Regions from separate parts of the Halomonas sp. 5021 genome, predicted to be linked through region 3. Evidence: predicted binding sites of a transcription regulator. Region 3 holds the regulator's gene; each other region holds the start of a gene.
What was found. Region 3 encodes FliA, which starts transcription of late flagellar genes. Its sites were predicted from a motif close to CTAAAGTTNNNNNNNNNNCNGCCGATA; they were not measured.
Positions count from the first base shown of each region.

Region 1: R3F64_RS11270 (DUF4019 domain-containing protein) is a predicted target of FliA. The motif match lies at 3,672-3,698, and genes of this name have one in related genera.
Region 2: R3F64_RS17570 (FliC/FljB family flagellin) is a predicted target of FliA. The motif match lies at 5,539-5,565, and genes of this name have one in related genera.

Region 1 is NZ_JAXOVU010000006.1:37,578-47,842, reverse strand. It holds gene R3F64_RS11285 (DUF1206 domain-containing protein) at 1-621, shown strand, start outside; gene R3F64_RS11280 (slipin family protein) at 637-1,425, opposite strand; gene R3F64_RS11275 (NfeD family protein) at 1,485-2,870, opposite strand; gene R3F64_RS11270 (DUF4019 domain-containing protein) at 3,186-3,602, opposite strand; gene R3F64_RS11265 (alpha/beta hydrolase) at 3,755-4,684, opposite strand; gene R3F64_RS11260 (DUF1456 family protein) at 4,806-5,291, opposite strand; gene R3F64_RS11255 (tetratricopeptide repeat protein) at 5,281-5,724, opposite strand; gene R3F64_RS11250 (PAAR domain-containing protein) at 5,843-6,670, shown strand; gene R3F64_RS11245 (tetratricopeptide repeat protein) at 6,672-7,286, shown strand; gene R3F64_RS11240 (GFA family protein) at 7,388-7,783, opposite strand; gene R3F64_RS11235 (VOC family protein) at 7,859-8,284, opposite strand; gene soxR (redox-sensitive transcriptional activator SoxR) at 8,388-8,852, shown strand; gene R3F64_RS11225 (DEAD/DEAH box helicase) at 9,057-10,253, shown strand.
Region 2 is NZ_JAXOVU010000016.1:3,403-13,667, reverse strand. It holds gene R3F64_RS17600 (amino acid ABC transporter ATP-binding protein) at 1-120, opposite strand, end outside; gene R3F64_RS17595 (amino acid ABC transporter permease) at 117-785, opposite strand; gene R3F64_RS17590 (amino acid ABC transporter substrate-binding protein) at 854-1,624, opposite strand; gene R3F64_RS17585 (methyl-accepting chemotaxis protein) at 1,766-3,427, opposite strand; gene R3F64_RS17580 (hypothetical protein) at 3,604-3,795, opposite strand; gene R3F64_RS17575 (hypothetical protein) at 3,812-4,159, opposite strand; gene R3F64_RS17570 (FliC/FljB family flagellin) at 4,259-5,464, opposite strand; gene fliD (flagellar filament capping protein FliD) at 5,704-7,104, opposite strand; gene fliD (flagellar filament capping protein FliD) at 7,317-8,669, opposite strand; gene R3F64_RS17555 (UDP-glucose dehydrogenase family protein) at 8,874-10,190, opposite strand.
Region 3 is NZ_JAXOVU010000004.1:45,637-55,901, reverse strand. It holds gene R3F64_RS08820 (Crp/Fnr family transcriptional regulator) at 1-459, shown strand, start outside; gene R3F64_RS08815 (ribonucleoside-diphosphate reductase) at 545-1,324, opposite strand; gene R3F64_RS08810 (adenosylcobalamin-dependent ribonucleoside-diphosphate reductase) at 1,384-3,495, opposite strand; gene R3F64_RS08805 (hypothetical protein) at 3,702-4,265, shown strand; gene R3F64_RS08800 (OmpA/MotB family protein) at 4,272-4,952, opposite strand; gene R3F64_RS08795 (motility protein A) at 4,958-5,776, opposite strand; gene R3F64_RS08790 (RNA polymerase sigma factor FliA) at 5,872-6,573, opposite strand; gene R3F64_RS08785 (flagellar protein FlhE) at 6,604-7,011, opposite strand; gene R3F64_RS08780 (hypothetical protein) at 7,077-7,634, opposite strand; gene flhF (flagellar biosynthesis protein FlhF) at 7,631-9,802, opposite strand; gene flhA (flagellar biosynthesis protein FlhA) at 9,842-10,265, opposite strand, start outside.

The sequences.
Region 1 (10,265 bases), on a different contig from region 3:
ATTATCGCCGTAGGGCTGCTTGGATACGCCATGTGGCGCTGTATACAAGTTTTCAAGGACCCCGACCGTCACGGCACCAGTGCCAAAGGGCTGGTGATTCGCGCAGGCTTGTTTGTCAGTGCGATTACCCACACCTTGCTGGCATTTTTTGCCGCCAGCCTTGTCTTCCGTTTTCTCTCGTCCGGTTCCTCCAGTGGCTCAAGCGGTGGCTCGGAAGGCATGGTCAGTTGGCTGATTCAGCAACCCTTTGGCCGCTGGTTGGTGGCTGCTGTCGGCATCGCCATCATCGGTGCGGGTATCGCCCACGCCGTCAAAGGCTACAAGGCAAAATTTGACAAGCACTTCGCCATGCCTTCGCGCACCCAAGCCTGGGCCTACCCGATATGCCGTTTCGGCTTGGTGGTCCGCGGGCTCGTCTTTGTGATCGTGGGTAGTTTATTCATGATCGCCGCTTACCAGTTCGACCCCAACGCCGCAGGCGGCACGGCTGAAGCGTTTAACACCTTGCGGCGCCAGGCCTTCGGGCAATGGCTTTTTGGGTTTGTCGCCACCGGCCTGCTAGCGTTTGGGTGCTATAGCGTACTTGCCGCCGTTTACCGCCGCGTCGACCCTTCTCTATAGCACCAGCTGGGACGTTTAAGCGTCGTCTTTTGGCGTACTCGATGCAGGCGGCATATGCTTGGCTTTCATGTCCTTGAAGGCCTCCATGATGTCCATGGGTAGCGGGAAGACGATCGTCGAGGCGTTCTTGTTGCTCATGTCGCTCATGGTCTGCAGGTAGCGTAGCTGCAACGCGGCGGAGTTTTCCTGCATCACGTTGGCGGCCTCGACCAGCTTCCTCGAAGCCTGCAGCTCGCCCTCGGCATGAATCACCTTGGCGCGCCGCTCGCGTTCTGCCTCGGCCTGACGGGCAATGGCGCGGATCATGCTCTCATCAAGATCCACGTGCTTGATCTCAACGTTTGCCACCTTGATACCCCAGGCGTCGGTCTGAGCGTCGATGATTTCCTGGATGTCGTCGTTGAGCTTATCGCGTTCGGAAAGCATTTCATCAAGGTCATGCTTACCCAGCACCGAACGCAGCGTGGTCTGAGCAAGCTGGCTGGTGGCCTGAGAGAAGTTCTCGACCTGAATAATCGCCTTTTCCGGGTCGATCACGCGAAAGTAAAGCACGGCGTTGACCTTTACCGTCACGTTGTCCTGAGAGATGACGTCCTGCTCGGGCACGTCCATGGTGATAACGCGCAGATCGACCACCTGCATCTTTTGAATGGCGGGGATCACGATGACCAGACCCGGCCCCTTCACTGTCTGGAAACGGCCCAGGAAGAACACCACACCCCGTTTATATTCCGGCAAAATGCGAATGGAGGCGGCGATCAGCAGCACCACCAGCACGACAGGCACTAAATACGATAGCAACATGGGACACCTCGTCTAGCGATTGATCAGTGATTGATGAGTAACGCAGGATCAGCCAGGCGTTACGGGGGTGATACGTAAACCGTCAAGCCGTCAAGGCGCTCCACTTTCACCTCGTCTCCTTGCTTGATTGGCACGTTACTCACCGCGTTCCAGCGCTCGCCGTGCAGTTGCACATGGCCGCGAGTCTCAAAATCTTCCAGGGCAATGGCGCTTGCGCCAATCAACTGCTCCACGCCTGTGTGGGCCGGGCGTCGGCGCAGCGTTGCAAAACGCGTCAAGGTCCAGAGCATCAGCCCGCCGGATACCAGCGCCACGCCGCCAATCAGCGGCAACGAAATGGCCAGGTACTCGGCATCCATCAGCATGACCGACCCCAGCACAAAGGCCACAATACCGCCGACCCCCAGCACGCCGAAACTGGGCATTAACGCTTCGCCCACCATCAGCGCCAGACCGACGATGATCAGCGCCAGGCCCGCGTAATTGATCGGCAGCATCTGAAAGGCAAAGAGCGCCAACAGCAGCGAAATAACCCCGATGGTGCCAGGGAACAGGCTGCCGGGGCTCGAAAGCTCGAAGATCAGCCCGTAAAAGCCGATGATCAGCAGGAAGTAAGCAATATTAGGGTTCGTAATCAGCGAAAGCAGCTCTGTGCGCCAATCAGGGTCAAAGCGCTCAACGGCAAGGTCGGCTGTCTCCAGCGTCCGGTCACCCCGCTCCATGACCACCGACATGCCGTCTATTTGCGAAAGCAGATCATTCAGGTCCCGCGCAATCACGTCGATGACGTTCTGCTCCAGTGCCTCATTGGCAGTGAGGTTGACCGCCTCGCGCACCGCCGCTTCGGCCCAATCAGCGTTCCGGTCGTGACGCTCGGCCAGGCTGCGGATAAAGCTCACTGCGTCTTCCATGACCTTGCGTTCCATGGCGCTGCTCTCGCCTCCAGAGGCGCCTTCACTCTCGCCTTCCGGTTGGCCTTCGGCGTTGTCATCCGCTTCATCAGCGCTGCCGGGAAAGCCGGAACCGCCCATCTGCACCGGCGTGGCAGACCCCAGATGGGTCGCTGGAGCCATGGCAGCAACGTGGCTGCCATACAGCAGGTAAGTGCCCGCACTGGCCGCCCGCGCGCCGCTGGGGGAGACATACATCGCCACAGGAATGTCGGCATTCAGCATTTCACGGATCATGTCGCGGGTCGTGTCGACCAGGCCCCCCGGCGTATCCAGCTCAACGACAATCACCTCGCTGTTCTGCTCACGGGCCTTGCGCAGCCCGCGCTCAAGATAATCTTTGGTGGCGGGGCCAATGGGCCCTTCAATGCTCATCACCAGGGCGCTACGCGAAGAAGTCTGTGCCGTGGCCTGCCAGGCAAACGACAGCGCTAGCATCAGCACGCCTGCCAGCGATAACCACAGCCAAGGGGATTTGTGAGAAAGGCTTCGCATATCAACTCTCCCCGCGCCTCGCGTCCTGAAACATTACCTGGCTACCTGGTTAAGCAGCCGTTATGTCAGCACATCCACTATCGGAATCAACATATACAGAAGCTACACCCTGTATATTTACTGAACAAGTAATATTGCCGCGTTGGTGTACTTTCAACATAGCAGTTGTGGCGGGATTGGTGATGGTGCGGAGCGTTTACTTCCTTACCGGGAAAAATTGACTCGATTTAGTGCCAACCTAGCATTTTTATCCCTATCGGGAAATAAACCTGGGCAAGCTGATGCGCCAGGCATGCAGCGCTGGTAGCGGGCAAATCATGGCGTTTCCACGTAATAGCTGCTCACCCGCCAGGTGCCGTTTTCAAGGTGGGGGGTAACGGTTTCGAGCCGACGTCCGCTGTTCTCGAAGCCGGTTTGGAAGGTGAAGACGATATAGTCGCCGCTCGGCGCACCCGGCATGGACGTCTGGTGGCTGGTACGAACGCGCTTGCGCGAGGCCACTTCGCCAAAGTCCCGGCGCACAAGCTCAATGGTGCGGGCCAGCATTCCCTGTGACAGCGGCGCTTTTAGTATAGGCGATGAGGTCTCCCAGGCTTGCTCGTAGTCACCGTTATCAATCGCGTTCAACCAGGCAAGCGCAGCGGCCTCCGCCTCATTGGCAGTATGGGCCATGGCATGCGCACTGAAAGACAGCAGTGCCGCCGTGATGATGCAACTGAGTTTTTTGGGCATGGCTGATTCTCGATACATTGAGGACGGTCGAACAAATTGGTTCGATAACGTTCGTCCGATATAAAGAGATATCGGAAACTGGCGAGGTTTCTTTAGGGGGTTTGAAAGATCCGCCAATATCTATGGGCAGCGCCCGCACTTGTTGTTGCCCACTATAATCCCTGAAGCCACTGGCGAACCGTCGCGATACCCTCTTCACTGACCACTAGTCCCAGGTGCGATGCGCCTTCCACCGTGGTGATGTCCGCATGCGGCACAAGCGGACGCAGCACGGGCTCAAATTGAGCCGCATACAACGCCTCGTCCTCAGCACCGGTGACCACCAGAACGGGCACCTGCACTGAGCCCAGCGCCTGACGAAAATCAGCTGGACTAAAACCGCTCATCAGCCGAAATGAATAGGCGAGCGTCTCTGAGCCATCACGGTATTCAGGTGGCAAGTTGAACCGCAATACATCCGCCCCGTTGAAATGCGTGATGCCAATCGCGCTGAGCATCGAGATCGCCACAATCCTGGCGACACTTGGCTCGGCCCAACCACCGGAATTATCCCGCACAGTGGGCGCATCGTGCCCAAGGTAAGGCGCCAGCAGCAGATACGCCGAGGCAAGGTGACCATGCTGCCCTCCGGCAAAGCGTACCGCGAGCCCGCCCCCGGATGAATGACCGCCAACGACCACCCTTGAGACATCGGTGTTGGTCTCTTTGATATGGGCAATGAGGTCCGCCAGGTCATCTTCAAGCTGCTCAATGTAGTCGATATCGCCACGGCGCACCGGCGAAGGACCATGCCCGCGCACATCCGGCGTGTAGACACTGACAGCACCTGAAGCGGCTAATTCATGGGCGAGCGTCGCCAGGTACCTGCTGTCGGTTCCAGAGCCATGCACGAGGATCAGCGCAGTACGGGCATCACTTGGATAATGGCGGTACGCGAGCGATGTTCCGTCCCGCGCTTCATACGTTTGCAGCGCGGGCAGCGGGCGTGATGCTTGTGAAGAGGCCAGCGCTTCAAAATCAAGGCTGTTCGCGTTTGCACCTGTCGACATCGCCAGCAACGCCCCCATAACGGCAATCATCATGCGTTGTCTCACTTATTCCTCCCACAAGTCCTCCCGCAAGGATAGGCCTGAAAGCACAAGCTATCGTGACGAAGTGGAACAAAGCCCAGTGCCTGGGCTGGCTCTCCGCGCCACCTGCCCTTCAGGCGTTTGAGCCTGAGCCTTCCTGGGCTGGCCGTAACTGGCGCTGAATGCCGAGCAGGAAATTGCGCAGCATCTGGTCCTTGCATTCACGGTAATTCTTGTGGCTTGGCTTGCGGAAAAAGGCGCTGAGTTCATGGTGGCTCAACGGCAGTCCGACCAACTCAAAAACGTCCAGCACATCATCCGCTTTCATGTTCAGCGCAATGCGCAGTTTCTGGAACACCATATTATTGTTCAGTTGCGCTTCTGGCTCGGGTTGCGGGCCTTCGCGCTTGCCACGCTTGAAGCTGATAAACCCGTTCAAGAACGCCGCCAGCTCCTTGTTCCTCATCGTGACAAAGGCATCGTCGTCATCCTTTTTCAGCCAGGCCGTCACCTGCGGCTGGGTAACGGGCACTTCTGCCAGCGCGAAGATATCCACAATGGTGCTGTCTTTTAAATCGAAGGTGTAGCGGATGCGGCGAAAAATATCGTTATTGGTCAAAATGGGGTTCCTGGCCGGTAGTTAGTTTCTCAAGCAGTTCATCGATGTCGGCTTTCAGCTCGTCATCTTCAATGCCCTGCGCGCTGATTTCTGCCTGTCGTAAACTGGCGATAGCCGCGTCGGTCTGGCCTGCCTCAGCTTGCAACATCGCCATGGAAAAACCAATGGAAGCCCGATGGTCGTTGGAATCAATGGCGTTGGCTTTTTCCAGAGCTTTTTCGTATCCCGCAAGCGCGTCTTCCAGCTCTTCGGTAAAATCCGCCAGGGTTTCCCATTGTTCCGGGTGGTCTTTATCGGTGTTCTCGTTATCGATGCAGATTGCCTGCAACTCGGCATACAGCGCATCAAATGTTTCTCTGTCATCCTTGGCGGCAGCCTTCATCAGCTTTTCCGCCAGTTCGTAAACCGCCTTGTAAATTTTGGTGTTAATCACTGTGCATTACCTTTTCTATTACCCGGATTAATAGAGTTTCAGCTCCCCCCCGATCAGTAGCATGACCGATCATATGAGTGCTAATCTTCCATGATGCACTATATATAAGGAACGTTCGATGGATCTTGCCAAGGTAGGCGACAGAGTCATATGTCAGTGTAAAGGAAGCCCACACAACATTGTCTCCGGCGCATCCGCCACTATGGTCGATGGCATACCGGTTGCCAGGATAGGAGACAAGAGCTCTTGTGGCGCAGTCATTTCATCAGGTGCCAGTTGGTATTCGGTGGAGGGCTCTCCAACTGCCATTCATGGTAGTGCGACCTCATGTGGTGGCTATATCGTGGCAGCTTCTTCTGCGATAACTGGCTCACCCACCACAGGAGGCATACAGACACCCACCCATCAAGCAAGCGCAGCCGCTGATGATGCACCAAACCAGGAGGGCATCCCCTCATCTGAGCTTTCTCCTACCGAAAACAACGAAGAATCTATATACGAATTTGTCGCCGAAACAGCCGAAGTCACCATGAATCAACCCGCCTATCTACTCGTGGAGGGCGTGGGCATGAATGGCGGCTATTCATTTCGGAACAATATCGTTATTAGAGGAAATGCCCTCCATATTTCTTCGCTGGGCTGGGCTCCTTCTGCACTATCGCCAGGGTCAGGCTCCGCCGTGCTTAATATGCGTGCTGAACTCAAGGATGGCAACCAACTTATTCAGGCAGTAGTTCTTGAGAATAGTGGTATCAATGCCTGGCCAGACGACCCCCAGTATACGCCGGTAGGCCACGCCACCATCCGATTACCTGAACCACAACCTGACACAACGCTTTCGCTTCACTTCCAGGGCACTTTCATTTACCAGACAAGCTCAGGTTCAGTGACGCCAATGCCGCCAAGCACTAGCAAGATGATTTCTATCCAAGTAGTGGCAAAATGACATGATTAAAAAATTACTCCTTATTCTGCCAATTTTCCTTTTAATGTCAGCTTGCCAGGAAAGCTCGGGCAATAGCATTGATGACGAGTCTATCGATCTCCAAAGGCAAGCCAACGAAGAAGTTACCTTCGGCATAGCGGAAGAAAATAGCGAAAGACTGGACAGAGCGAAGGAACTGATCGAGCAATCACTAAATGCAGACCCCAACAACCATGCAGCGTTGATCAATAGAGCTCAGATTGCCGTATACCAACAAAACTACGAACGCGCCCTAAGCGATGTGGAAAGCGCTTACGACATTGCGCCGAGCAATGATTCACTCCCACTTTTTCGCTGCATTCTGATAGAAGAAGTGAAAGGTAATGATAGAGGCAAGGCGTGCTACTCATCTGTCGAAGAACGTTACGCCGAGCGACATAATTCTGATGGTAAAATTCCCGCCAATTGGGTAGGCGCGGCCATACTGGCTGATACTCAAGACGCACCAAGACTGGTCGAGGCATATCTTGAGCAGGCAAGGAGTAAGGGCGAGATGGAAGCTGAAATGGCCGAAACGACAATCGAAAGCCTCCGGGATGGAAGCTATGTGGACCAAGTATTGATGCGGCATAAATGAGTGTCAGCTCTACTAAACTCTTGGGCAGCGTAAGCCCCACTTAATTAGCGCTACACCCATTGGTTGAATGACCCGCCTGCTTTTTTGCCGACTGAATTAACCTACAAATCAGCTTCATGATTGATACCGTCACTAACGGGAAGATCAGGTAAGTCATGCGGGTTAACACCTTCCAAACACCCGACATTGAATCCGTATATATCGGGATTCGAGCGCGTTTGGTGGTGCGTGTAGATGCCACAGTTTGAACAGAAGTAGTGTTTTGCGACTCCCGAATTGAACTGATAAAGCCTTAACTGCTCAGCGCCATTGATAACACGAAGACCACCCAATGGCACATAGGCCATCACCGCGCCTTTGCGCCTGCACATCGAGCAATTACACCTTTTGGGGTCGACAAGGCCATCAGGCAGATCGAGCTCAAGCACTACCATGCCGCAGTGGCACATCGCCCTATGCGTAGGCTGAATTTCTACACCGCCGACTTGTTTGAGCATTGCCCTCTCACATTTGTAGCGGCATGAAAGCCGCTACCAGTGCATGTCCAGCAAAGGCAGCGGCCAAAAGTGTCCCTACTGAACATCGCGGTTTAAATTCCGCTCGGCCGGGATGTCACTGAGGTATTCGACAAACTCTACTTCAAAACCCGCCGGATCGACAAAATAGACATTCTTGCGAAACGGCTCTGGGGCGCCGGGTTTGGCAACGTCATAACCGGCTTCGTTTAATCGAGTAACAACGGCATCGAGGTTATCGGTCACATAGGCAAAATGGGCCAGCCCAACGCTGTGGCCTTTTAGATCACGGTTCTCCCCTTCCCCATGATCGCTTAGCGCCAGGTAGTGATCATCGTCTCCAAAGTGGATCCATTTGCGTGGCTTGCCATACCACTCGCCATGACCCTCATCGCGGACCCGCCAGTGCGGGAAGACGGCGCGGTAAAATTTCAGCATGGCATCCATATCAGCAACCACCAGATTAACGTGTTCCAAGTACATGAGATTCTCCTTGCGTTAAGTGAGATGGCAGGATAAAACCTCAACTTAACTTGAGGTAAAGCGATTTTTGCGGAAAAATGGCAAAAAAATTTAGGGGATAGTCATGGCAGAAACTGTCTGGAGTGTTGGCAAGGTCGCCAAGCGTTGCGGGATTAACGTCAGTACCCTGCACTTTTACGAGCAGCAGGGGCTAATTCATAGCTGGCGCAATGCGGGCAATCAGCGCCGCTATAAACCAGAAGTGCTAAGGCGGATTTCGGTGATCAAAGCCGCGCAGAAAGTCGGTGTCAGCCTGGAAGAGATAAAGCAGGCCTTTGAATCTTTACCCAATAACCGCACACCGACGGTTGAAGACTGGCAGCAGCTCTCAAAAAACTGGCAGCAGATGCTTGATGGTCGGATTGCCTACCTACAGAAGCTGCGCGATAACCTGGCGGGCTGCATCGGCTGTGGCTGCCTGAGCATGACCCGGTGCCCGCTCTATAACCCAGACGACATACTGGCCGAATCGGGTAGCGGCCCGGTATTACTGGATCAGGCTGAGCAGCGGGCTCGGGTGGATCGATAGACCGGTCAACGTGCATAAGTCGGCCTTGTGCTGATTAATGTCAGAATGTGACACCAAAGATGGCCTCTAACGCCGTAAGCAGGGAGTTAGGTCGCAACACTATGACGCTGATTGGATAATTCGAGAAACGAACGGCAGCTCTCGCGCTATACTGCACCACTTTTTATTTTCGACACCCCTCACGACTATCTGTCAGAGCGCCTTATGCCATTTGCAAAACTAGGATTATCCAGTCCTCTTGTTCAAGCGATTACCGAGCTCGGTTACAAAACGCCAACGCCCATCCAGGAACAAGCCATTCCTGCCATTCTGTCGGGTAACGACTTGATCGCCACCGCACAAACCGGCACAGGCAAAACCGCTGCTTTTGTGCTGCCTCTGCTGGAACGCTTCAGTAACGCGGAAACCTTGCGCGGCAAACGCATACGTGCGCTGATTCTCGTGCCGACCCGTGAATTAGCGGTTCAGGTCGAAGCCAGTGTGGCGCAATACGCTAAGCACACGACCTTAACCTCAATGGCCGCGTATGGCGGCGTGGATACCGCGCCGCAAAAGGAGCGCTTAATCGAAGGCGTGGATATTCTGGTCGCCACACCGGGCAGACTGCTCGATTTGGCGCATCAGCGTGCGCTGCACTTTGATGAACTTGAAGCCATGGTATTGGACGAAGCAGACAGAATGGTCGACATGGGTTTTGTCGATGATATTCACAAAATCATCGTGCGCCTGCCTGAAAACCGTCAGAATCTGTTGTTCACGGCCACCATGACCAATGACGTTCGCGCCATCGCCAATGCGTTTTCAGATAGCAAGATGACCAACCTGGCGGCTGACATCTCGATTACGCCCAATGTCCGCGCCGCCGCCACGATCAAACAGTGGCTGATCACAGTAGACAAAGACACCAAGTCCGCCCTATTGAGCCATTTGATCAACGAACAAGCGTGGGATCAGGCGCTTATTTTTGTCGAGAAAAAACACAGTGCGGCCAAGCTGGTCGCCCAACTGGAAAAACGCGGTATTCAAGCAGATTCCATTCATGGCGGCAGAAGCCAGGCCATGCGTGAGAAGGTGCTGGATCAGTTCAAAGCGGGCGAACTGAAGTACCTGGTCGCCACCGGGGTGGCCGCTCGAGGGTTGGATATTGGTGAACTGAGCCGTGTGGTGAATTACGATTTACCCTTCCAACCAGAAGAGTACATCCACCGCATTGGCCGCACCGGCCGTGCAGGTGCCTCCGGTGAAGCCATCTCGCTGGTCGACATCAGCGACTTTAAAAATCTGTGTGCGATTGAAAAGCGGCTGAAAAACACGATTGAGCGCAAAGAAGTTGAGGGCTTTCCGGTTAAAAAAGCCGTACCCGCTTCTAACCTGGACCATGTCAAAAAAAGCAGTCGTTAAGCCTTAACAAAG
Region 2 (10,265 bases), on a different contig from region 3:
CTTGCCCGTTCCGGAAGGGCCGATAATCACGATAATCTCGCCCTGCGCGAGGCTCAGGTCAATGTCCTGGAAGACGGTATGTGCTCCAAAGCGCTTGGTAATCCCTTGCAGCGAAATCATCGTTGGTAGGCCTTATTAAGATAGCTTTCTAACCGACGCTGCCCCCAGGACAGCATTTCCACAATGACCCAGTAGATCACTGCGACCAGTAAAAACGCCTCTAAATAGAGAAAGCTGCCCGACGCTTCTTTTTGCGTGGCGCCCATCAATTCTGTCACCCCCAGCGTAAAGGCCAGTGAGGTCGCCTTGATCATGTCAATGAAGTAATTCATCAACGTCGGCGTCGCCACACGGGTTGCCTGGGGCAGAATAATGCGGCGCATCAGTTGTGACTGGGTCATGCCGATGGAAAGCGCGGCTTCGGTCTGGCTGCGATCAATGCCCACAATCGCCGCGCGAATCGACTCGGCCATATAGGCCGAGAAGTGCAGTGTCAGCCCCAACACGGCGGCAGCCACGCCGGTAATCGCGATCAACGAACTAAACAGCTGCGGCAAGCCATAGTAGAAAAGAAACAGCTGAACCAGCAGCGGTGTACCGCGGAAAAACGAGATAAACAGCAGCGAAAGCCCATTTAAAAACGGCACTTTCGACACGCGAATCACCGCCAGCAGACACGCCAACACCAAGGCAAACAGCATGGCAATGGTCGCCATTTGAAGTGTGAGCGGCAGATAGCGCAGCAGAACCGGCAGCAATCCCCACATATACTCAAGGTCAAGCATAGCAATATCGCTTATAAGCAAACGGCCGTGGCAATGCCACGGCCGCGTAAAACGGAGTCACCCGGCCGTTACGGCTGAGTGATATCAGTATCAAACCACTTTTCCGATATCTTGCGCAGCTCACCGCTCTCGCGTAGCTCTGCCAGGGCATCGCCAACCCGGTCGCGTTGCGCACGGCCCGCTTCGTCATCACGAAACGGCAACGCATTCTGGATGGTCGAGAAAGGCTGGCCCGCCAGCTCTAAAGGCAGGCCTTTCTCCTTGATGACCTGGGTCGCACTCACGCGATCCATCACAAATGCCTCTACCCGCCCCAAGGCCACATCCTGTTCAATGTTGGACTCATAGGTGCGAATATCGATTTCATCGGCATTGGGCTGTTCACGCAGCAGTTGCTCATAGTTAGACCCCAGGTTCACCGCCACGCTTTTGCCGGATAAATCTTCGACACCTTCAATAGTGTCATTCCCAGCCTTTACCACTACCTGTGCACCGTCATACACATAGGGTTCCGTGAACACATACTTGGCTTCACGCTCTGGGGTAATGGTGATCTGGTTGGCGATCGTATCAATACGCCCCGACTCCAGCATGCCCGCCAGACCCGAGAAGCTAGCCGTCACGAACTCGATGTCATCACCAGTAATCTCGCCAACGGCGTTCATGACATCTACCTCAAAGCCCTTGAGCTCGTCCTGCTCCACAAAGGTAAAGGGGAAGTAACCGCCCGACATGCCAACGCGGAGCGTATCGGCCTGGGTCATGGCGGCAAACACGCCACTGGCAATGCTCAGTGAGAGTGTGGCAAGGGTAATCGTCAGTTTGCGTGTCAGTCGCATGGTGGTAATTCCTGTTGGATAGCTAAAAGCACTAATGACGTTATCTTACCCTTGCATCAACAGCGAATAAAAGAATATAAAAGCTGTTTTTTATTCCCCAATAATCTTTTGTGATGGCAGGGAACGTCTTCGACAGTTCATCTAAAAAGCTTCCCACTCAGGTTCGTTTCTTTTCGTGTTGCGTTGGGGCGCCTGCTGAGAGGCAGGCGGCTTAGGTAGTGACGGCGACGCAGTGCCTGTGGCATCACCACTGAGCTTGAACGCATCCACCAGGCGGGTGAGACGGTTGGCTTCCTGCTGAAGCGACGCAGCCGAGCCGCTGGTTTGCGATACCAGCGTGACGTTCTGCTGCGTGGCGGAGTCCATCTGCGTCAGCGCCGTACCCACTTGCTGAATGCCGGACTCCTGCTCGCGCACGGCCAGTGAAATCTCGTTCATCAGCCCTGACACCTGGCGGATGGCCTCTACCGTATCCTGAATCCCCTCGCCGCTGCGTACCGCTTGCTCGGCACCGCTGGCGATACGCTGGCTGATATCCGTTATCATCTCACGAATCTTTTTGGAGGAATCCGCGCTGCGACTGGCGAGATTGCGCACCTCGCTGGCCACCACCGCAAAACCGCGGCCATGCTCACCCGCGCGCGCCGCCTCGACCGAGGCATTGAGCGCCAGAATGTTAGTCTGAAAGGCAATCGAGTCGATGACTTCGACAATTTCGCCCACCTTGCGCGAACTGGTCTCGAGTTCACGCATCAACTCCACCGAGTGCTGAACCTCTTTGACGCCTTTCTCGGCTTTTTCGGCGGCTTGACTGGAAAGCGTATCGGCATTGCTGGCCGACTCACTGTTCTGACGCACGATCGAAGACATCTCTTCCATGCTGGACGCCGTCTCTTGCAGGGCAGACGCCTGCTCCTCGGTTCTGGACGCAAGGTCCTCGCTGCCGGAGGCAATCTCGTCCGACGCCACATTGACATTGCGGGCACCGTCGCGCACCGCCTGGAAGCTTGTATCCATGCGCGCGATAAAGCCATCGAACTCCCGTGCCAGCTCACCAATCTCGTCGCGCCGCTGGCTATCAATACGCGCGGTAAGATCGCCCTCCCCCTCGGTAATATCGCGAATGCGCCCGCTGACCTGGCGAAGCGCCCGGGACATCAGGTTCGGCCCCATCAAGGCAATCACCAGCGTGGCCAATAACACCAATGCCGTGAAACCCATTACCCAACGCTGCTGAACGGCCACTGCCGCCAGTGTTTCTTGCTCCAGCGCCAGGCCACGCGCATCGGCGCTTTCCCCGGCAATGTTGTAAAGCTCCCGCAACGAATTAAAGGCCGCTAACGAGTCGCCTTCCAGTTGCGCCTCAGCGGCGTCAAGCTCGCCGTCTGCATGCAGGTCGAAAACACGCTGAGACGCCGCCTCCCATGCCGCGTAACGATCCTCGAACGGCTCAAGCCCCTCGTTTACCTGTGGATACGCCTCCAGTAGCCCCAGGAAGTCATGCATCCGGTCATACGCCTGCTCGGCATTTTCGCGGTAATCGTCGTACTGAGCGCTTGCCCCCTCACTGCCCGGCGCTTCACGCAGTACTTCAAGTTCGGCCACCCGTGCCTGGTAGAGGTCGCGGTCCGCATTGAGCACCGCTGAAACGGCCGGGTTAAAGGAGCCACTGAACGCCGTCATGCGTTCACGCATCGACTGGACAAGCAGGCTATCGACCACCACGACGCCCAGCAGCGACAGGGCCACCAGGATAAACGCCAGGGTGTATTTCACATTGATCTTATGGAGTTTTTCCAGCATCGCATCAGCCTTTGAGTTGTCATCTTTATTATGGTGATAGCCAACCCTGGCAGAATGTTGCTGTGTCCTGTCTTTCTACTATCGGCTTCGATCCGGTGGTCTTTAGCACACGGTGCCGAGAAATGTTGCATTCAATAAACGTTGTATCCGCCTGGGGAGAAAACGCGGCGGCGACGCTAGCCCAACATCGCGCGGGTATGCTCGCGCTGCTGCTTTATGGCGGAATCAACAATGTCTAGCAGGGCTTGAAAGTCTTCGGGGAATATTTGGTACAAGCCGTGGGATTCGGCAAGCTCAATTGTCGCTTGGGTATCGCGAATCAATGCTTCCAACTTCTCCGCGACGCGTTCGTGTTCATCTGGGCTCATGGAAGGCTTGCTTGCGTTATTGGCCTTGCTGTAAACGCTGCACGCGGTCATATAACGCCTTGGCACTGTCCACCGCAACGGTTTCGTGTTTATCCAGAGCAAGCATGCCATCTTGTCGCTCGTCACTGATGACTGATTCCAATTCGGATTGGTAGCGGTTTAGCAAGTGTTGCAGATTCATACGAATCATTGTTAGCTCTAACTCGAACTCTATTTTCAGGTTTTCGTTTCGATGCTTGTCATCAGGTGATTGGCTTGCCGTGATCATGGCTTCAAGGGTGTTGTTAATCTGCCTTTCCAGAGCGTTGAGCCTGGGGATTAAATCGTACATCACCTCGCGAGCAGAGATGCTTTTTTGACTCATTGGATCACTTCAGCCTATAACGCTTGCCGGTTTATCTCATAAAAAACGGGGCACTGCAGCCCCGTTATATATCGATCCATCATCCCATTGGCTAACCAATTAACCCAGCAGAGACAAAACGTTCTGCGGAATCTGATTGGCCTGGGCCAGTACAGAAGTACCTGCCTGCTGCAAGATCTGGTTTTTGGTCATGTCGGCCACTTCAGATGCATAGTCAGCATCCTCGATACGTGAACGGGCAGCAGAGAGGTTAGTCTCGTTGGTACTCAGGTTAGTGATGGCATCTTCAAAGCGATTCTGGACAGCACCCAATTGACTACGTTGCTCGTCAACCGCAGCAAGTGCATTATCAAGTGTGTCTAGAGCATCACTTCCGCCATCAATAACGGATACTGTTTCTGCTGCAGTGGTTAGTGTAGTGGTAGAATCATAGGCTAGGGCTAGATTGCCACCAGACAATTGCTCACCGATATTGACAGAACCATCACTTTCAAAGGTGACCGCGTATGCGCCTTCGGCAGTACCAGCAGTGTCGTCCCTTAGCGCATAAGCTGTATCGCCATTATCTTGGGTGTATTCCACAAGTTCTGCACTGTTTGTGAAGGCAGTGTCGATGTCTGTGAAGCTATTACCAGTTGAAGTATCTGCACCAGTAAACAAAGTGCCCAAATTACTAGCGTCAACTGAAGTCGTTGCAGCTGCTGAAGAGAGTACGTCGAAACCTTCAGCATCTGTTGTACGGTTTTCACCACCCACTTGCGCTAAAGTACCTGCTGCAGTAGTTCCGTTTGCGGCCTGCAAGTTCCAACCATTCTGAGAGTTAATGGTAACATCAATGGTCTGATTATCTTCAGAGCCCACCTGAATACTGATATTAGTTTGGGCACTCTGATCTAGTACTCGTGTACCGTTAAAATCAGTTTCTTTAGCGATACGGTCAATTTCTGAAAGACGCTGGTTTACTTCCTGCTGAATGGAGTCAATATCAGAAGCGGAGTTGGTACCGTTCTGCGCCTGAACGCTCAGCTCACGGATACGCTGCAAGTTATTATTGATCTGGTCAAGACCACCTTCAGCAGTTTGCGCGATGGAGATACCATCATTAGCGTTACGCTGTGCCTGCCCCAGACCGGTGATCTGAGAAGTCATACGGTTGGCGATTGCCTGACCCGCCGCATCATCCTTGGCACTGTTGATACGCAAGCCAGAACTCAAACGCTCCATTGAGGTCTGTAGGCCATTTTGCGATTCACGCAGGTTCTGCTGGCCGATCATTGAGGTGATGTTGGTATTGATCACTGACATGGTGTGATTCTCCTTGCTTGGACACTGGCCTAGAAGGCCCGCTTTTCGGCCACTGTGTGTGCCGTTATTTTAATTAACGGCACGGCGGGGAGAACCTTTAGGGTTAATGCTAAAAAAATACCAAAATACGCCAGAAAAATGTTAACAAACGTAAGCTTGCCGCTTGCTGCCATATTGAGACGCAAACAGGGCCTTTCGGCCCTGCGGGTAACGCCTTTGCTGAATGGCTAGTGACGGGATTAATCTCGGCCTAGCTGAGCGTCCAGGGCGTCAAACTGTTGCGTGAGGTAGGAACTGGTACTATTCATCTGAGCAATCATGGCATCCAACTGGCCGAACTGGGTGCGGTAGCGGGAAATAGTTTGCTCAATGGTATTCTCCATACGCTCGTAACGCTCACCCAAACTATCGATGCGGTTTTCTGCGCCGTTGATCGCACCACCCAGAGTACCGTTTTTGCTCATCAGTTGCTCAAGCGTCGTGCTCAGGCTGCTGGCCAGACCTTGAGAGGCATCGTTGCCTTCCACACCGGTAAAGAAGTCGCTCAGGGCATCCGGGCTGTTTTTGGCTAAGTCACTAACGGCGGCATCTTCCATTTTCAGAATACCGTCGCTCTGCATGGTAATGCCTAGCTGAGTGAGCGTGGCAAGCTCTCCGCCCGCCACGCCACTGGTCAGCACACTACGCATTCGGTTTTCAATGGTACGTACGGTGCTATCGCCGACCAAATCCGCCGCTACACCTGTCTCGCTGTTAAAATTGGTCGCGGTGCCGATGGTGCTTTTTACATCATTGAAGGCTTTAACAAAATCGCCAATCGCTTCGCGCACTTTTAGCGTGTTACGTTCAACCATTACAGTGCTGCTGGCGGTTTCGCCTGTTCCCAGGCTTAACTCCCCCAGATTCAGCGTCACGCCTTGAATGGCGTCTTCAATCGTATTGCTGGGGCTAGTAATTGCAATGCCATTAACCGTCAGCGCAGCATCCTGGCCACTTTGTGCGGTATCGCTGGCGAATGGTGGCGTGGCAACGGCGGCACCCCCCGCATCCACAAAGCTGAAGCCGGTTACCGAAGTGTCCAAGCCTGTTTCGCTGGAGCTAAGGGCCAGGCGGTAGCCTTCGCCATCAAAAATAACGCTGGCGCTGACACCCGCGTCATCGTGGGCGTTAATCGCATCACGAATGTCTTCCAGGCTGCTGCCCGCGGCTACGTCGATGTTAACGCTTTCCTGGCCTGCAAAATCGAGCCGTAGCTGGGTGGCACCACCCATATCGAGAGGGGCATCGCTTTCAGTATCGATCAGTCGTTGAGAGGCCAGCGTCCCGGCGGTGGCAAGCGCAGTAACCTCTACCCGGTAGCTACCGGGCATGGCATCCGCGCTGGTGGTGGCCGAAACCTCGTCACCGCGCACGTTGGCCGAAAGGCTCTGGTAGAGTTTGGGATCATTCAGCGCATCAACCGCATCCTGGAATTTATCCATGGACGATTGAATTTTGCCGTAGGCGGAAATCTTGGCTTCCTGCTGTTCCTGCTGGCGGACAATCGGTGCGAGCTTGCCGCGCTCGGCATCGTTCAACTGGTCCAACAGGCTGTTGAGGTCTAGGCCTGAGCCAATACCGAGAGAGGTAATCGTTGCCATACTGGGAGTCCTCAGTAAAAGGCTAAACCTATCCATTGCACTGCGGGCTACTCACACCACGTCAACGCAAAATTTTAATAAAAATATTATCGGTCAAAGTGAGCGCAACTTTAGCGCTTTTTTATTGATTTAGGTATTTATGGTGGCCTCAATCCACAAAAAACCTGCACGAAGCAGGCTTTTCAAATGCAACTTGCTGTATTGACGGCGTGTTAGCGACCCAACTGAGCATCCAGTGAATCAAACTGCTGAGTCAAGTAGTTACTAGTCTGGTTCATTTCGGCGATCATGCCATCCAATTGACCAAACTGGGTGCGATAGCGGTCGATGGTCTGGCCGATGGACTGCTCCATGCTGGTGTAGCGACGCTCGAGCGATTCAATACGGCTTTCACTGCCGCTGATCGAGCCAGTGACGGTACCATTGGAGCTCAGCATCTGCTCCACAGCGGTATTCACCTGACCCGCCAGCCCCGGATTATCGCCACTGCCCGCGAAGAATTCAGATAGCGCTTGTTGGTCGTTAGCGACGACGTCATTTAGCTTGTCAGTATCCAGCGAAAGCGTACCGTCAACCTCAAGCGAAATGCCGACCTGGCTAAGCATCGAGAAGCCATCGCCCTCTTGCGCCACATCGCCACTCAGCACGCTGCGCATGCGAGACTCAACGGTACGAACCGTGCTGTCACCATTGAGTGGTCCAGCCTGCCCGGTCTCCTGATTGAAGTTGGTCAGCTCGCCTGTTGACTCTTTCAGCGCGTTATACGAATCGACAAACGACGTGACGGCTTCACGCACGGCAAGAGTGTCCTGCTCTACCGCAACGGTGCTATCGCCCTCGCTTTGCAGGTTCAGCGTAACGCCTTGAATCGCACCCTCGACCTGATTGGTCGGGCTGGTGATATCGATGCCGTTGACGTTTAAAGCAGCGTCGGTGCCATCCTGCAATGTATTTGCTGTATCAGCAGCGAACGGGGCGGCATCGCTAAACGTGAAGTTACTGATAGACGCATCCGCCCCGGCTTCCCGAGAGCTTAGTGCCAGCCGGTCTTGGGTACCATCGTTGATGATAGTGGCATTGACCCCCGCGTTTTCATCCGCGTTGATGGCATCGCGGATATCTTCCATCGAACTGTCGGCGGCGATGGCAACCGTCGTTTCACTGCCGTCGCCAAAGGCGAACGTTATATCCTGAGCAGCCGTGGTAATTGCCGCTTCCGCATCGTCTACACCCTCGGAGGCCAACGTACCCCGCGTGGCCAAGGTATCCACGGTAATGTTGTAACTGCCGGGCATGGCCGTTTCATCGGCGGCAGCGCCCACTGATTCGCCACTGACATTGGTCGACAGGCTCTCGAAGAGGGAACCGTCAGCAAGTGCACTCGCCGAGTCCTGGAACTCGGAAAGCGCACTCTCCAACTGCCCATAGGCCGATATTTTGGTATTTTCGGTTTCTACTTGTTGCTCAATCGGGACAAGCTTTTCGCGTTCAGCGTCTTCAAGCTGATCGAGCAAGCCGTTCAGGTCCAACCCTGACCCTATACCGAGAGAAGAAATAGCACCCATACGCTAACCGCCTTTTTTTAAACGAGTGAAGCAACCGTTTCATTTACGCCCATCCACTACACCTGGCTGGGCTACCGTGTTGCTAACGTTAAATATGTTTATTTCATTACTGATTACTTGGTGACTCGGCCGATAAAGCACAACCTTGAACATTCTAGTCAATTTTTAAGTACCAAAATGTAACCAAGCGTGTGCGAGTGCACGCTATCGCCCCACCCCCCGATACGTAAGCCCCGCTGCCTGGGCGGCGCTTGGTGTAAACAGGTTGCGTCCATCGACTACCACTTTATCGTTTAGCTGGCTGGCCAGCCATTCCAGATCGACGCTGCGAAATGCTTTCCATTCGGTGCAGATCACCAGGGCATCCGCGCCTTTCACTGCCTGGATGCGGTCGCCGGCGAGCAGCAAGTCGTCGCGCTCGCCATAAATCCGGCGACATTCAGCCATGGCTTCAGGATCGAAGGCCTGCACCTTGGCGCCTGCCTGCCAGAGCGCTTCCATCAGCGTGCGACTGGGCGCTTCACGCATATCGTCGGTATTGGGTTTGAAGGCAAGCCCCCACACGGCGATGGTTTTACCCGCCACATTACCCAGTGATGTTTGCAGTTTGGTGAACAGCGTCTGTTTTTGCTGCAGGTTGACCGTTTCCACCGCACTGAGCAGCGCAGGCGTATAGCCCAACTGGCGGGCGATGCGTTCCAGGGCCTGCACATCTTTGGGAAAGCACGAGCCGCCATAGCCGCAACCAGGGTAAATAAAGTGATAGCCAATACGCGGGTCGCTGCCGATACCCCGGCGCACGTCTTCGATATCCACGTCGAGGCGCTCGGCAAGATTGGCCATTTCGTTCATGAAGCTTATCTTGGTGGCCAGCATGGCGTTGGCGGCGTATTTGGTCAGCTCCGCTGCGCGCACGCTCATGAACATCAGTTTTTCGTGGTTACGGTTATAGGGCGCGTAGCATTCGTGCATGCGCTCTTTTACCCGCTCACTTTCAGTCCCGACGATAATTCGTGCGCCGCGGGTAAAGTCCTCAATTGCGGCGCCTTCTTTCATGAACTCAGGGTTGGAGCACACATCAAAGGGCACATCGACGCCACGGGCAGCGAGGGTTTCGCTGATTGCCGCCTGCACCTTCTCGGCGGTACCCACCGGCACGGTGGATTTGTCGATCACAAGCTTGTAATCATTCATGTGCTGACCGATGGTACGCGCGACATCCAGTACGTAGCGGAGATCAGCGCTACCGTCTTCATCCGGCGGGGTGCCCACGGCGATAAACACCAGCTCACCATCGCGCACGGCTTGCTCGGCGTCGGTGGTAAAGCTGAGCCGCCCGGCGTCGACATTGTGCGCCACGATATTGCTGAGGCCCGGCTCGAAGATGGGCACTTCACCGGCATTCAACTGGGCGATCCGCTCGGCGTTGACGTCCATGCAGGTGACTTGATGGCCGACATCGGCCAGGCAGGCGCCTGCGACTAATCCTACGTAACCGGTTCCAAAAACACTGATATGCATGCCGCGTTAACTCACTCATCAATACGGGTGGCGAAATTTATAACGAGCTTATCACGTCGCTCAGGCTTTGATGAC
Region 3 (10,265 bases):
AACGTGCGCATGATCAACGACGGGGTTATCTGCCATTTTCCCCATCGCCGCATGCTCGAGCTATTTCGCCAGTCGCTACCGTTAACCTCGGTCATGTTCGCCATCGGCAGTCGTCAGCAAGCATTACTAACCGAACGGCTAGTCAACATTGCCCGGCGCAGCGCCCGCCAGAAAATGGCTCATTTTCTTCATGAAATGTATTTACGGCTGCGCCAGACAAACGACGATATCAGTGGCCAGTTCCGCTTACCGCTTTCCCAGGAGCAGTTGGCCGATATACTGGGTTTGAGCCCGGTCCACGTCAGCCGAACGTTCAGCGCCCTCAGCGAGGATGGGCTGGTCTTCCGCGACCGCCATAACGTCACGATCCCGGACCTGGACGCCCTCTCGGTAGAAGGCGAGTTTGACGACGCCTACCTGACCGATAATGTGCGCCCACTGTTTGATGCCGCGGGCTAGACCCTACCTCCTCGTCTCCCCAACAAGCAAAAAACGCCGCGGGCTGACTAAGCTCGCGGCGTTTCTCATACGGCGATGCCGCTTATTAGCCGCACTTAGACCAGCCACACCCCGCGTAACAGGTCGGGCAGCCATCCATCATGATCAGCTCACCGCGGCATTCCGGGCAGTGGCCGACGACCGCCGGTCCGCTGGCCTGGTCAGTGGTCGACGCCGCCTGACCGATGGGCTCGACCGCCCCGCTGCCGGCCTCGTCGGGGGTATCATCCACGGGGGGCTGCCAGGCGTGGCCGTGCTGCATACGATGCGCGTACCGCTCCACCAGGCTTTCCACCGGCACCTGGTTGCCGTCCTGATCCAGAAAGCCCCGGCGATACAGAATCTGCTGGATCGACCAGGCAATAGCGGCCACTTCGGAATCGTGGAACATGGGTTTGTTCCAGCGGTTCATGCCACAACGCACCAGCCCCTTATCCCAGGCAACCTTGCGTAGGTCCGCGACCGCCTGGGTGACATAGCCGCCCCGCGCCGCCAGTGACAGGCTACGCATGGTAGCCGTAATCCATTGGTGTTCGCTGGAAAGCTGCCCGGAAGGGAAGAAAAACTCCACCGGCCGCTCGATGACCACGCGTTTGCCGCCGACCACGCCTTCCACCGGCATGAAGGACACCAGTAGATAAACTTTTTTGCGGCCTTCAGCGCCCACGTAGGAAATCTTTTCCGAGACGGCCTCCAGCGTGCCTTCCGGGCGCGACGGAATGCGCACCGTCAGCGGGTCTTCCTCGGGCAGAGTTGGGTTGGGCGCCGTCGGCTCCTGCTGTTTGATACGGTAACCGACGATCTTTGAGGTAATTTCAACAGTCATAACGTTCTCCACTTAGCAAAGGTGTGCATTGGCTGTGCGTGATGGGCCGCGTCCAGGCATCACCATTTGCCGTAAGTGCCTTCTTTCAAGCCATCAAACAGGTTGGCGGCATTGTGCTCTTCACCGTCGTAGATCACTTTTTCATCGCCGGCCAGTTCGAGGGTTTCACCGTTCTCGAGCTCAAATACATAGGTAGTGTTTTTCAGGTCATCCTCACGCACCAGCACGCCCTGGAAGGCTTCCGGGTTAAAGCGGAAGGTCGTGCAGCCTTTCAGGCGGCTTTCATAAGCCTGTAGATACAGGTCTTGGAACTGTTCGAACGGAAATTCGGTGGGCACGTTAACCGTTTTGGAAATCGCCGAGTCGATCCATTGCTGGGCCGCCGCCTGCACCGCGACATGCTGCTCGGGGGTGACGGCATCAGCCGTAATGAAGTAGTCAGGGAGGTCACTGTCCACCGCATCAGCAGCAATAAAGTGGCGATAGGCTGCCAGCTCGAAGGACACAACTTCGACCTGCTCTTTGGTTTTCTTGCCAGACTGGATGATATTGCGGAAATAACGGTGCGAGAACGACGGCTCGATGCCGTTGGAGGCGTTGTTACCCATCGATAGCGAAATCGTGCCGGTCGGCGCGATAGAGCTGTGATGGGTAAAGCGAGCACCGTGTTCCGCAAGCTGCGCCACCAGTTCGGGTTCCAGCTCAGCCACCTTGTTCATGTACTGGCTGTAGCGGGCATGGAGAATGCGACCGGGCACCTTATCGCCCACTTCATAGCCGTCTTTGGCAAGCTGAGGACGCTCACGCATCATCTTCGGCGTGATCACGTGCTCTTCGGCAAGTACCGGCGCCATGCCTTTCTCTTGGGAAAGCTCTAGCGCCTGCTTCCAGCCTTCTAGTGCCAGGTGACGACTGACTTCTTCCGTGAAGGCCAGCGACGCCTGTGAGCCATAGGGGATCTTGAGCATGGTCAACGTCGAGCCCAGGCCCAGAAACCCCATGCCATGGCGACGCTTGGCTTCGATTTCGCGCTGCTGCTGGGGCAGCGGCAAGCCGGCAATCTCGACCACGTTATCCAGCATGCGGGTGAAGATCGCCACCACCTTGCGGTAGCGATCCCAATCAAAGCGCGGCTGGTCACTGAACGGTTCAATCACGAACTGGGTCAGGTTGACCGAGCCCAGTAGGCAAGCGCCTTCCGGCGGCAGCGGCTGCTCACCGCAGGGGTTGGTGGCGCGGATATCTTCGCAGAACCAGTTATTGTTCATGCGGTTCACCTGATCAATCAGGATGAACCCAGGCTCGGCATAGTCGTAGGTCGAGGACATGATGGTGTCCCACAGTTCCCGCGCCTTGATCACCTCGACAATGCGGCAGGCCACACGGCCTTCATCGTCGACCGTGTAGCCGTCTTCAACTACCGGCCAGTCACGGTAGATGATGTCCTCGGCGCTGACGTCTTCTTTCTCGCCGGGGTGGAGCGGGAAGGCCAGCGGCCAGTCCGTGTTATGCTTGACGGCCTCCATGAACTCGTCGGTAATCAACAGGCTAAGGTTAAACTGACGCAGCCGCCCCGCTTCGCGCTTGGCCTGGATAAACTCACGCACATCGGGGTGGCCAACATCGAAGGTGCCCATCTGGGCGCCTCGGCGGCCGCCCGCCGAGGCGACGGTAAAGCACATCTTGTCGTAGATATCCATGAACGCCAGGGGGCCGTTGGTGCCCGCACCTGCACCAAACACAAAGGCGCCCTTGTGGCGCAGCGTGGAGAAGTCGTAGCCGATACCGGCGCCGGACTTGAGCGTCATCCCTGCGTCCACCACGGAATCCAGAATATCGCGCATCGAATCGCGGATGGTGCGCGACACGGTGCAGTTGATCAGACTTACCGCGGGCTTATAGGCGTCAGCCCCGGCATTGGAGAGAATACGACCTGCAGGAACCGCACCATTTTCCAGCGCCCAACGGAATTTGGGCAGCCACTCTTGCGCCTTGTCACCTTCTACATCCGCCAAGGCTTTCGCTACACGCTCGAAGGTCGCGCCCAGGTCCTGATCCACCGGTTGGCTATGGCGATCCTTCAGACGATACTTGGCATCCCAAATTTCCCGCGACGGCGCCTGCAGCGGGACATCGTTAGAGGTGTTCATAGCCTGGGTAGCAGTACTCATGTCGCGAAACTCCTTAGCGGCGGTGAAAATAGCACTTGGTCAAAGCGATTATACGAGGCAACCGGATGAAGTATAGCCCTGACTTTCCACTATATCGGCTGCTTTTTGATATTTTTTCTACCATATATAGAAAAATCAGCGCGTTAGCCTTTTGTCCCCGAGCATCAGACGATAGGCTAAGGGTTTTCCAGATGATGGGCCTGCTCATGCCGTTAATATCGCGTTTTCAATCCGCACTTGCTTACCCTGCACTTGGCGCGGCATTGGTGTTATCGCTGCCATCGGCTCATGCCGTGTCGTTTAACGTCGAAGACGACCAAACCCATGAGCATTGGCAGTCGATGTCATTGACCCTCGGTGACGAGCGGCATTTTCGTGCCGTGGAAGCGCACAGCTATTCGGATGCCACCTTGAGTATCAATGCCACCCAGGGCGTGTGCGACTTACCCTGGCTGGAGATGCGTGTCGAGCTGGAGGCCGCTCAGGGCGAAAGCCAAGCGGTTAATCAGGTGCCTGCGCGGCTACGCGTCGATGAGCGAGAGCGCATTCACAGCGTCGCCGAATTTATCACCGAGCGTGGCGATAACGGCTTTTATGCCCACTTTTATCTCAACGATATCGATCAATTGATCGCCGACATGAGTGTTGGTGAACAGGTCTTCCTGGGTTTTGATCAGGGAGATGAAGACCCCTGGTACATGATATTCAGCCTGGAGGGCGCGGGAGAGGCACTGGCAAGGATGCAGCGCCTGTGCCGGGATGCGTCTTAGCGGGGGTTACTCCTGGATTGGCGGTTGCCTGAGTACCAGTTCGACACGACGGTTGGCCGCCCGCCCCTGCGCCGTTGCATTACTTGCGATCGGCTGGGTATCGGCATAGCCAACGGCGCGCATGCGATCAACCTCGAGCCCCTGGCTATCCAGGTGGCGGACCACTGCGATCGCCCGTGCTGCTGATAGCTCCCAGTTGGAAGGAAAGCGCGAGGTCGCGATGGGCACGTTATCGGTATGGCCTTCGATCGATACCTGTCCATCAAAGGCGCTGAGCACCTCGACAAGACTTTCGACAAGGTCACGGCCCTGCCCGGTGAGTTGCGCCCGGCCGCTATCGAACAACAGGTTGTCGTTGATGCGCAGCGTCACCCCTTCCCGCCCCTGGGAGACATCCACCCCGGGGATACTGACACCCTCAAAGCGTGGCTTAAGGCCGCTATGACGGGGCTCGATCCCGGCCGCCAGGGACGCCAGAGGCAGGTCGGCAATCGCGCCGGGAGATGCTTCAACGACGCTGGCTTGCGATCCGGCATCGTTACCGCCGGGTGGCGCCAGCGAGAGCAGCAAGACAAACAAGGTCAGCAACAGCGTCAATACATCCAGATAGCTGGTCATCCAGCCATCGTCGCCACTGTCCTTGGGCAGTGGCGCTTCCAATGTATGGCGGGTATCCCGGTCCAACATGCCGACTACCCCTTGGCGGGGGCGCTATTCGAGGCGCGCGGCTTCTTGACCTCCGGCTCGCGGATTTCGTCATGGTAATTGGCGACAAAGGAATTGAGCGTTTCTTCAATAAAGGAAGGTAACCGCCGCTTGGTAATCAGGGAGATCCCTTCCAGCACCATGTTCATGGTGATCAGGCGCTCCTCGGTGCGTCGCTCGAGCTTTACCGCGATAGGCTTGAACACCAGATTGGCCAGCAGGATACCGTAGAAGGTGGTCAGCAGCGCCACCGCCATGCGCGGGCCGATCACATCAAGATTGCCGGCGTCCATGACTTCCAGCATATTGACCAGTCCCACCAGGGTGCCAATCATGCCGAAAGCGGGCGCATAAGTGGCCATGGTGCGGAATATCTGGGCTTCCGCATGCTCACGCGCCTTCAGCCGCGCAATACGCCAGCGCAACATATCGAAGATTTCGTCTTCTTTGGTGTTGGCGATCACCAGTTGAATGCCGGTCCGCAAAAACGGATTACGGGTGTTTTCGAGCTCTCGTTCAACAGCGCGGACATCGCCCTTGAACCACAGCCGGGACATGGCCACCAACTCGTTGATATCATCACGCACGTAGGTGTTTTCGCGCCGGAAGACCAGCCCGACCAGACGCACCACCCGCAGCACTTCCTTGAGGGGATAGCTGATAAAGGTAGCGGCAAGTGTGCCCGTGACCACGATGGCGAGCCCGGGCAGGTTGAGGAAGCTATCCGGCGATTCGGCGGTGAAAAACAGGACGCTTACCAGCAACAGGATGCTGGCGAAAATACCGATCAGCGTCGATGGGTTCATGTCGTGCTCCTTAAAGCAATATAACGGGGCTTATCAGCACCGAGCGCTAAAACGTCAGCCAATCGCCGTTGCCCTGGCAGTGACGTCAAAAGACCCTAAACCGAGTCGTTTAACTTGGCGCGCAGACGGCTGACTGCCTGACTATGCAACTGGGAAACGCGTGACTCCGTGACGCCGAGAACAGCGCCCACTTCTTTCAGGTTGAGCTCTTCCTGGTAATACAGCGCCATGAGCAACTTTTCACGCTCGGGCAGGGCCTCAATGGCCGCCACCAGGGTTTCCCGCTGCTGGGCATCGAGCAAGTGGTCAAACGGCGAACTCACGGTTTCGCGATTATGCGGTTCGCTGCCATCCGCCACCAGCTCTTCAAAGGGCAGCAACTGCCCGCTATTGGTATCGTGCAATAGCTGCTGATAGTCGCCCAGCGGCATCTCCATGGCGTCAGCGATTTCCGTTTCTTCGGGGGGACGCCCAAGCGACTGCTCCAAACGCCTGACGGTTTCATCAACGGCCCGCGCCGAACGACGGACGCTGCGAGGCAGCCAATCACGGGTACGCAATTCGTCCACCATCGCCCCGCGTATGCGCTGACTGGCAAACGTCGCAAAGGTGGCCCCCTGAGTGGCATCGAAACGTCCCAGAGCTTCCAGTAGCCCCATCATGCCTGCCTGGATTAAGTCATCCAGCTCTATGCTGGCCGGCAACCTGACCTGAAGCGTCAAGGCCTGACGTCTCACCAGTGGCATATACTCCGTCATCAGCTCACTTTGTTTGATCCTGCCTTGTGCTGTGTACATCCTATTGCCTCGCGGCTAAACCACCTGTGCTCACTGGTAATTCACTATCATCTGCAACCCTTTAACGCTAACGGGACGCTGCCCTGGGGTTAGCGCAAATTGAAAATGCAGGGGCGTTGTCGCACTTATGCCTGATAAAGCACGGGTCTCCCCACGCATGCCCGATAATGACACACAGCGCTCGGGGTGGCATAACCATGCCTGTAGCGCTGCCCCGGGCGCGTGTTGGTACTGCCACTGGACTCGCTCGATGACCGCCGCTGGCGTGGTAGCGCCCGCTGGAGGACGAACCGGTTCACTGCGACTGGCGCGGTCGCTCATGGTCACCATGAGCCCCGGCACATGTGTCACCCAGCTGCTGGACGCTCCCTGAGCAAACGAACCGAGTCCCAAGGCTAGTACCAAAATGCTAATCGCATGACGCCAATAGCCTAGCATGCATCGTTCCTTCTCATGAGCGGATTAACCCCGATTATTAGACGCTTTACCGGCGTTAGCTGCCATTAGCGGGCCAGCAATAGCAATTCAGTGTCAAGATAGTGGCCGGCCGCTTGCTGCAGGTTGGCCAATAGGCCTTGCCTGGGCAGGTGAGGCTCGTGCAGTGCCAACAAGCGTTGCGGGCCGTTATGCTGCCGCAGCTGTTTCAATAGCTGGTACATACGCCCAAATGCATCGGCATCGCTGCTGACCCACAACGCCCAGCGACGATGTTGCTGACTGAGCGTCGCCAGTTCTGGCTCATCCGGCATCACGATCCGAATATCCCAGTCGGCCGGATCCCCGGCCCAGGCTCGCCCTAGCGCGGCCCACTGGCCCAGGCGCGCGCTGACCTTGCGCACCTCTACCGGCCCATCACCTGATAGCCCGGTGACCATTAACGGCGTTTTAGGCTTAGGCGGTGTGACAGGCGGCTCCATGGCCGCCGCGCTGGGCACCACGGGTGAGCGGTAGGCCATCGGCCCGGATGATTCCGTTGCCTCGGGAGGCGCTTCATCGCCCCGCTGCTGACGCTGCAGATCCGCCCACTTGCGCAGCCCAGAAGCTTGGTCTTGTGCGCTCATGCTAGGCCCTCACGATTAACACCGCCCAGTTGGCGGATCGCATCACGGGCCATAAAGGCGTATACCAGCGCATCCAGCAATGCCGTATCCCGCCGACGGCGACGGCTGCTTAGCAGGTTCAGCACATCACCGTGCAATGCACCGGCGGCCTCGTCCTCGGCGCAATCAAGGTGCCCGGCAATGGCGGCAATGCCACTGGCCATCAACAGGCGCACTTCAGGGCTTACGTCGCCACTATCGGCGTCTTTGAGCTGCTGCCAGGCACGCCGTGTCAGCGCCGCAAGGCTTTCACTCTGCAGTTGGGTCACCAGCAGGCTCAGCACCTCATTGCCCAATCGCGCGGGGGTGAGCCAGTAACGGCGGGTGACCACTTTGGCGCTTTCGGGGTCACGGACTTCGCCATACCACGCCAGCAGCGCCCGCCCCTCTTTGTCGGTAACTTCGGCATAGGCCGTCCACAGCGCCATCGGCTGGCCACGGAAGCGCACATTGACGCGGTGATTGAGCGTACTCTCGGCAAACAGCTGGCGCAGCGCATAGCGTTCACCGTGCAAGTTTACCCTGAGTGCCGGGGGTGCCAAGCTGACCCAGGTCAGGTATTGGCGCTCTAACCAGGTCAACGCCTCGCTATCGGGTAATGACGGCAGCAGGTGCACGGCGACGCCATCGCGCTCGCTAAAGGTGGTCATGCGCGGTTGCCAGCCAGCGGGCTGGCGGTGCTGAAGCCAGGGTAGCGCCATCCAGGCGCCCTCGGCATCCAGTCCTATATCCGGCATCGCCCAATCGCAGCCGCGTTCATTGCGGCGGGGCGACCAGGCCATGCCCAGCATGTGTTGGGGCGGTGGGTACCCTTCCAGAAGCTCGTCCAGACGCTGATCCTGCAACACGCTGGGCAGGTTAGCGATATCCCAGACGCCTTCGAGACGCTCAAAGCCCACCATGCGCTCGCGCAGACGCGCAAACAGCGACGACAGACGGCGCCCCTGGCCCAGCACATCCCGTGACCAGCGGGGCATGCTGAGCGGTGCGGCGGATGGAGATCCACTGCCTGACCCGGCCGCGTCGGTATTCAGCGCCTGATCGACCAGGGTAGCCGGGTCCGCCACCGCCATATCTTCGGGGACCTGCTGACCATAGGAACCAAACAGCACGCGCATGCCATGGCGCATGACAATATCCAGGATAGGGGCCAAACGTCCCGCTTCGTCCTGCTTGGTGATGATGCAGTCATCCAGTTCAGCACCTGCCGCACGGGCAGCCTGGCGATAGCGCATCACCACTTCTTCCAACGTTTCCGGTTGGCTGGCGGCATTCAGCAGCAGTACCAACCTGACGTTGGAGCGACCACCCTGCAAGTGAGCGATCTGCTCGATGACCCGCTGGTCGCGCTGGCTCATGCCCACGGTATCGATGATGACCCACTGTTTGCCCTGCAGACGATTCAGCAGGTCGTCGATGGGTTGCTCCGCATCCAGCGCGTACATCGGGATATCCAGCAGGCGCGCGTAGATGCGCAGTTGCTCATGAGCGCCGATACGGAAGCTGTCGGTGGTCACCAGGGCGACGGGACGGGTCCCATGGCGCATGACAAAGCGAGCCGCGAGCTTGGCGGTAGTGGTCGTCTTGCCAACCCCGGTGGGCCCAACCAGGGCGACAATGCCCGTTTGATCGAAAAATTCGGGCTCATCCTGGAGCACGGCCAGTCGTGCCATCAGGCGCTCACGCAACCAAGGCAGTGCCTGCTCGCTGTCCGCACTTTGCGCCGACAGGAAGCCCGGCAGGTCCATCAGGATGTCGTCGGCAAGCTCGCGGCTGAAACCAACACCGCAAAGCAGCTGTCGCCAACGCTCTGTCCCGCTGGCGGTCGAGGCAGTGGGTGTTGTGCTACGGTCGGTGTGTTGGGAAGCAAGCAGCGAGCGCATATCCTGCATTTCGCGCAGTAAGCGCTCACTCATCGACTCCAGCGGATCCTTCGGCGCAGCCGGTGGCTCGTTGGCGGGAGGGGGCGAAGGCTCGAAATGATCAACGGCTTCGTCGGCCATGGCGAGAATTTCAACGCCGCCCTCAGTGCGCCGGTTCGCGACAATCAACGCGTCGTCACCCAGCGCTTCACGCACCTGGCGCATCACATCGCGACTGTTGGCGCCCACGAAACGTCTAACACTCATGTATTACCCCTGGCCGTGAGTCAAATAGTGACGCTGGCATCAGCGGCCCCCTACCACAGTGGTTACCCGCAGCGTGCGGTCATCGGGTATCTCAGCCTGGGACAGGACGGCCATATGGCGCAAGCGACGGCGCAAGAACCGCGACAACACCGCACGCAGGGAATGCTGAACCACCAGTACCGGCGGCTCGCCACTGCTTTCGTGGCGCTCCAGTGCCTGCTGGGCCTGGGTCATTAGCGTTTCGGCAAGCCCCGGCTCCATCGCCCCGTTGCCGTTCATCGCCTGCACCAGCACCTGCTCTAGCTGAGCATCCAGCCCCATCACGTTCAAGGTATCCTGACCGGCAAACCACTGCTGGGTAATCGCCCGGCCCAGGGCCACACGAACCAGAGCCGTCAGCTCGTTGGCGTCCTGCTGCTGGCTGGCGTACTCAGCCAGGGTATCAAGGATGGTGCGCATGTCG